One region of the Effusibacillus sp. SKA8 genome, then DNA from elsewhere that is predicted to be linked to it. Evidence: riboswitches for the same ligand, from Rfam matches in the RefSeq annotation. Region 1 holds a riboswitch; the other holds the start of a gene.
The links. A riboswitch is a leader RNA that binds a small molecule or an ion and turns the genes downstream of it on or off. The one in region 1 is predicted to bind cobalamin.

Region 2: linked by a shared signal. The riboswitch ahead of cobT (nicotinate-nucleotide--dimethylbenzimidazole phosphoribosyltransferase) and the one ahead of AC4ED1_RS13670 (energy-coupling factor ABC transporter permease) in region 1 are both predicted to bind cobalamin.

Annotation. Positions count from the first base shown of each region.
Region 1 is NZ_JBZCSF010000019.1:28,150-31,588, forward strand. It holds gene AC4ED1_RS13655 (energy-coupling factor ABC transporter ATP-binding protein) at 1-327, opposite strand, end outside; gene cbiQ (cobalt ECF transporter T component CbiQ) at 324-1,112, opposite strand; gene AC4ED1_RS13665 (energy-coupling factor ABC transporter substrate-binding protein) at 1,109-1,390, opposite strand; gene AC4ED1_RS13670 (energy-coupling factor ABC transporter permease) at 1,416-2,171, opposite strand; cobalamin riboswitch at 2,397-2,583, opposite strand; cobalamin riboswitch at 2,744-2,934, shown strand; gene cobK (precorrin-6A reductase) at 3,067-3,439, shown strand, end outside.
Region 2 is NZ_JBZCSF010000002.1:77,022-80,460, reverse strand. It holds gene AC4ED1_RS02635 (LCP family protein) at 1-588, shown strand, start outside; gene AC4ED1_RS02630 (histidine phosphatase family protein) at 641-1,318, opposite strand; cobalamin riboswitch at 1,354-1,546, shown strand; gene cobT (nicotinate-nucleotide--dimethylbenzimidazole phosphoribosyltransferase) at 1,653-2,717, shown strand; gene cobU (bifunctional adenosylcobinamide kinase/adenosylcobinamide-phosphate guanylyltransferase) at 2,704-3,375, shown strand; gene cbiB (adenosylcobinamide-phosphate synthase CbiB) at 3,372-3,439, shown strand, end outside.

The DNA of each region.
Region 1 (3,439 bases):
CGAAAGATCCTCCGCCACCGTGTTTGCCACCAATTGTTGTTCGGGATCCTGAAACACCAGCCCGATCTTCTGCCTGAGATCCGCCAGGAAACGGCGCTCGTAGCGAATCGGTTGCCCCTGCCAGCGAACCGCGCCGCGCTGCGGCCGGTAAATCCCGTTGGCATGCAGGAACAGAGTCGATTTTCCGCAGCCGTTATGCCCGAGAATGACGCTTTTCTGTCCGGCCGGAATCCGCAGCGTCAACCCGGCAAGTGCCTGTCGCTCGGACCCCGGATATGTATAATGCACATCTTCAAACTCCAACAGCCATTCCGTTTGCTTATTCATCTCCTTAACCACCATTCGAACGCCAGCAGGAAGCAGCAGCCAACGATTGCTTCCCATACGTGCCGCATGGATCTCGTGTGCACAGACGTTGACAGAACATGCAGGTCACCGGTAAATCCCCTTGCGGCCAACCCGATGGACAATTGCCTGTACCGGTGCAGCATCCGCCTGAAGAGCTGGGCGACAAGGAGACTCGCGTCTTGCATCCGGTTGCGGAATCCCCTGTGTCCCCCGCGCGCCTTTTGCGCAATCCACAACCGCTCCGCCGATTCAAGCAGGACAAACAGAAAACGGTACATCACCAAAGCGATTTCAAGCAAAACAGCCGGCATTCGCACGCGGCGCATCGTTTGCAGCACTTCCGCAAAGGGCACGGTCAGCAGAATAAAATACAAGCAGGACAAACAAGCGAGGGAACGGCATACAACCAGCCCAGCCTGGGCCACCCCCCGGGCGCTGGCGTACACCTGAAAAGAAGCCAGGGAAACCGACGCCACCGCGTCTTCCGGCAAAGCGGACAGGCTCCCACCGGCCGCAATCCCAATCATGAGCGGCGGCAAGCCGAACAGCAGAAACGCCAGCGCCAGGCCGACCAAACGCAGATAGACGGCAAAGGGAATTTTGGCATAAACGACAATCCAAATGCCCATCCACAAAAATATGACAACAAGGACAGGGATATGCGAGACAAAAGCGAGCGCCATCACACCCGCCGCAAACGTCACTTTCATCCCGGGCGGCAACCGGCGCAGCCGGTTGCCGTAAGCGAGCGCGTCAAGCCTCATCTTTCCGGATGCTCCCTTTGCAGAGCACGACCGCGATAAAAGCCGATACCATACCCGATCACGCCCGCACCGGCGGCCGCTTGCAGAGCAAACAACAGGCTTTCCGTTTCCGGCCCTGGCAGCTCCAGCAGCGACTGAAACCACGGTTTGTAATCCGGCGACACTTCGGCGATGGCAGCCTCCGCCAAACCGTCAGCCCCCGCAAATTCCGCATCTTTTACAAAAATCAGGGGAGCCGCAATGAGCGCCGCAACCGCCAAGAGGATCCACCCGTTCATCCATTTGTCCAGCCTTTTCACAGTCCTACGCCCCTTTCATTTCCTGCAGTTGTTGTAATTCCTCGCGATTGTATGTTTGCAGCCAGTTCCATACGAGAACCGTCAACAACCCTTCGCTGATCGCAAGCGGAATCTGCGTAACCGCGAAGATGCCGGCAAATTTGACAAACGATGCCGGAATGCCGCCCGTTGCCGCCGGGAACGCAAGGGCCAGTTGGAAGGAAGTCACAACATAGGTCGTCAAATCGGCAATCGCCGCCGCCAGAAAAACGGCCAGCTTCCGCTTGCCTCCCCATCGTGCGGCGATCCGGTAAACCCCATATCCGGCGAAAGGACCCGCCACTGCCATCGAAAAAGCATTGGCCCCCAATGTCGTCAATCCGCCGTGCGCCAGAAAGAGAGCCTGAAACAGCAGGACCATGCTGCCCAGCACACTCATCGCCAAGGGGCCGAACAGGATGGCGCCCAATCCCGTCCCCGTGGGATGCGAACTGCTTCCCGTCACGGAAGGGATTTTCAGGGCGGATAGGACAAAACTGAACGCTCCCGCCAGTCCCAGCATTAACTTTGCCTCGGGACACCGTTTGACCGTGCGTTGAATGGAACGAAGCCCAAGGAGAAAAAAGGGCAGAAACGCCAGCCACCAGAAACCGGCCCACCAAACGGGCAAAAATCCTTCCATGATATGCATCCCGTAGGCGGCTTGCGGCGCGGCAACAAGAAAATACAAAACAAACCCGGAAATTAAGACAAAACTAGACACAAAACGTCGTTTTCGCATTCCAGCAGCCCGGCAACCTTTCCCCATTGCATTAAAAAATGCACAAAAAAATGCAATGGAAGAAGCTGCGGTATCCTCCCTTCGTGTAAAAAATTTCATGCCCCCGCAAAAAACCCCGGCCGAAAAGGCCGGGGTCGCGAAAACGACGGAAATTTGCAGCAAGGGGAACATCCGCCACATCCGCAAGGTTTTTATCCAACACCGAACCTTTTCCTCGAAGGCTGAGCAGGTGTACTCGTTTAGGTAGGTCTCCTGGCTTCCGGTTCATCGCGCTCTTTCGCCTTCCCTGATGACTCAAGTGGCATTTCCGAAAGAAAGCTCGCCGGTTACAGTGGCGGGACCGCTCGGGATTTGCACCCGATTCCCTGTTACCCCTTGTTCCCACAAGGGCACCTAGACGAGAACAATATGCCGTTTTTATGACAAACAGGATTGCAATATTTAAAATTAGGATACACGTACCCAAGACGGTTTGTCTATATCAATTTTTGCAAAAGAAACTGGCAGGATTTTCGCAAGGATGTTAGAATACATCAAGCAACACAAATTTTTGCCGATTTTGCCGAAAACAAATTTTTGCTTTGGGAACAGGTCCCCGTAAATCACCTGTCCGGGGACAAGAGGGAAGTCCGGTGCAAAGCCGGCGCGGTCCCGCCACTGTGACGAGGAGTCCTGTACGGAAAACCACTAGGCATAGCCCCGGGAAGGGAAGTGCAGGGCGATGAATCGAAGCCAGGAGACCTGCCTGTTCCAACGGCACCGCCGGGTATGCGGTCATGCCCGATCACCTACGGGAGATAGGGAGGTGCCACGCAAGGCTTTTCGCTCGCGGTTTGCGGCCTTGGCGTGTCCTCCCCTCCCTCGCGAGGGGATTTTTTATTGGGAGGGGCGACGAATGATCTTTTTTTTGGCGGGCACCAGCGATGCCCGTGAATTGGCGCTGGAACTCAAGGCCCAAGGCTACCCGTTGCTGGCGTCGGTGGTCACGGATTCGGCGGCCGGTTCCCTGCGGGAGGCGGGGATTGACGTATCAGTCGGGAGAAAAACGGCCGGGGAGATGTACGACCTCCTCCGGCAAAAAAAAGCCGCCGCCGTCGTCGACGCCAGCCACCCGTTTGCCGAAATCGCGTCGCAAAACGCGATGCAGGCGGCCCATCTGGCCGGGATTCCCTATTTTCGCTATGAACGCCCCGGCACCCTCCTCTCCGATCATCCGCTGATCACATATGTACGGGACTACCGGGAGGCGGCCGAGGTCGCGTTGGAGC
Region 2 (3,439 bases), on a different contig from region 1:
TTCCCCAGCATGTTAAAAGAAGCGGAACCCTATGTGCAAACCAATCTGACCGCCACTGATCTGGTGCGGATGTCGACGGACATTCTGGCGCTGGATTCCAAGTCGGTAAAAAGCCTGCAGATTCCGCCGGACGACCTTTTAACCGAAACATTCAATTATGTCGGGGAATCGATTCTGGAGCCCGATGTGGCAGGGGTGCGGAAGTTTGTGCGGGACCATTTGCGCCAAGATTCCGCTGTGTCGCAGAATTCACAGCCGGTTTCCAATCTGCCGGGCGCCGCGAAAAATTCCGATTCCACCGGTGGGACGAATCCGGCTTCGGGGGGAGGTTCTGCCGCGATTCCCGGTTCGCCTGCCGCTACAAGCGGAATGGTGGGCAGGAACGGGACCGGACGTACCGCCCGGGTGACAAGCAGCGAAGGGGTCAACGTTCGCCAGGGACCGGGGACCAACAATCCGATCCTGACTTCGGTAGCGCCCGGTGAAGCGGTAACGGTACTAGGCGAACAAGGCGGTTGGTACAACGTGCAACTGAAAGACGGCACGGTCGGCTATATTTATGGTCCGCTGCTGACTTTGGAGCCGTAACACGCTTTCCCGCAAACGGGCGACTGCCTTCTCGGCTGTGTCCGTTTTTTGATCATGGAACACCGAGCCGCTTTTTTGCCGACTCGATCAGTTCCGCAAATTTTTCCTTCGGCAGATGGTCGGTCTGGTTGTGGATTTGCAACTGAAACTGTCCGTTGTCGTAAGCGATGGTTGTGAGGCTGCAATTGGCCACATGGTAACGGTTCCAGTGGGACAATGGTTCGCAGCAAATTCCCGCCAGGAAATACGCAATGGCGCCTGCGTGGGTGACAACCGCCACCGTTCTTCCCGGATGCTGTTCCGCGATGGAACGAAGGGCGGACTCGATGCGGCCAAATACCGCCTGCCGCGTCTCGCCGCCTTCCCAACCGAATTCGTCGGCGCCGGGATTGAGAGCCGTATCTACCATGTCCTTGTGCGTTTCATAAAGGCGGATGATGGACTGCCCGTCAAACAGGCCGAAATTCATCTCTTTCAGGTCATCCCGGCAGGTAAGAGGAACTCCGAGGCGAGTTGCGATAATTTCTGCGGTCTTCGCGGCTCGCGATAACGGGCTTGCGTAAACCGCATCCACCGGGCGGCCCGTCCGGGCAAGTTGTTCCAGCCGTTCCGCCGTGACCTCCGCTTGCTGAATCCCCACTTCGTTGAGCGGTGTATCCGTCCAACCGGAAAGGCGATATTGCAGGTTGTCGTCCGTGATGCCGTGCCGGATCAAATACAGTCTTGCCATTCGACTCACCTTGGTGCATGATGGAAGTAATTCAATAGTCTATTATACTCGCAGGTGCCGTTTTATAGAAACGGAGAATAGGGAAACCGGTTAGAGTCCGGTGCGGTCCCGCCACTGTGAGAGGGAGTTTCCGTTCATAAGTCACTGTCCGGACGATCGTTGCGGACGGGAAGACGAACGGCGGCGATGATCTCAAGCCAGGAGACCTGCCTGCGGGTTTTTGCTTGGCCGCTTTTCGAGGAAAAAGGGGCTGGTGCGCACGCGCCTGTCTCCCTTTGTCCTCCGGCAAGGGGAGAAAATTTTTTACCAAAAACATGATCTGGAGGAGATACATATGGCGTGGAAATTACCGGAAAACATCGAGGGACTCGACCAGGAAGCGATGAAACGCGCCGCAGAGCGGCACGGTCAGTTGACCAAACCGGCGGGCAGTCTCGGCCTGCTGGAGGAGATCGGGATCCGGCTGGCGGGCATCCAAGGCGAGACGATCCCGGCGGCGACGCCGGCTGCGGTGGTCGTGATGGCGGGCGATCACGGCGTTACGGAGGAAGGGGTGTCCGCTTTCCCGCCTGAGGTGACGGTGCAGATGGTCTTGAATTTCATGGCCGGCGGGGCGGCCATCAATGCATTGGCCCGCAACGCCGGGGCGGACGTGCATGTGGTCGACATCGGCGTCAAGTCGGATATTCCATGGACCGGTCCGTTGTCCAACCGGTTGTGGATTGAGAAGGTTCGCTACGGGACAGCCAACATGGCAAAGGGGCCGGCCATGACAAGAGAAGAAGCGGAACGTGCGCTGGCGGTCGGCTGGGAGATGGGGAGCAAGCTGCACGAACAAGGTTATAAAATCGTGGCGTTGGGCGAAATGGGCATCGGCAACACAACGGCCAGCGCGGCGATTGCGTCCGTTCTGACGGGAAGGCCAGTCCGAGAAGTGGTGGGAGCCGGCACCGGGCTCACTTCCGAGGGAGTTTGCCGCAAGATCGACGTGATCGAAAAAGCGATCCGCCTGAATGCCCCCGATCCCGCAGATCCGGTTGACGTGCTGGCAAAAATCGGCGGTCTTGAGATCGCGGGGCTGGCCGGTTTGACCCTGTCCTGTGCGGCACACCGGATCCCTGTCGTCGTGGACGGATTTATCACAAGCTCCGCGGTGCTGGCCGCGGCAAAAATCGAACCGTCGGTTCTGCCGTACCTGTTCGGATCGCATTGTTCCGTAGAGCCGGGGCATCGCATAACGCTTGATGCACTGGACGTACAGCCGCTGTTTGATTTTGCGATGCGCCTTGGCGAAGGTTCGGGAGCGGCGCTGGCCTTGCCGATTATCCAGGGAGCCGCCCGCGTGCTTCGCGAAATGGCAACTTTTGCGGAAGCGGGCGTCGCGAATGCGGATTCATAAGACCGAACAACTCCACGCGATAGTCATTGCGGCAACCGGCCGGGGGGCCGAAATGCGGTATGCAGGAGATGATAACTTGGACAAACCGGCAAAAATCGTTTTGGTGATTGGCGGTTCGCGCAGCGGCAAAAGCCGTTTTGCCGAAACTTATTGTTTGAAACTGCAGAGAGAAACGGGGCTGCCGGTAACATACATCGCCACCTGCCCGCGAATCGACGCGGAAATGGAAGCGAGAATCAGGGCTCACATCGAGCGGCGGCCGGCCGATTGGGGGTGCCTTGAGGAGCCGTGCGCAGCGGCGAAACTCATCCGCAGGCTGGATTCGTCAGCCGGCATTCTGCTGCTCGACTGCTTGTCGCTCCTGTTGAACAACTGGCTTTGGGAACGGGAAACGCAAGGAAACGCCGGGAGGCTTTCGGAACAAGAGGTCGCTTGCCGAACGGAAGACCTGATGCAAGCGTGCAGGGACTATCCGCATCCGGTCGTCATCGTGACGAGCGAAGTCGGGGCCGGAATCGTGCCTGAAACCGGATCTTTGCGGCAGTACCGGGATCTGCTGGGGGTTATGAACCAATGCGTCGCGGGCGCCGCCGATGCGGTGTACGCGGTAATCGCCGGGATCGCTGTCAATCTGAAGGAGTTTGAGACTCGGCTATGATTCATGTGTATCTGGCGTTTTTGCTCGATCTGCTTGTCGGAGATCCACGCTGGCTGCCGCATCC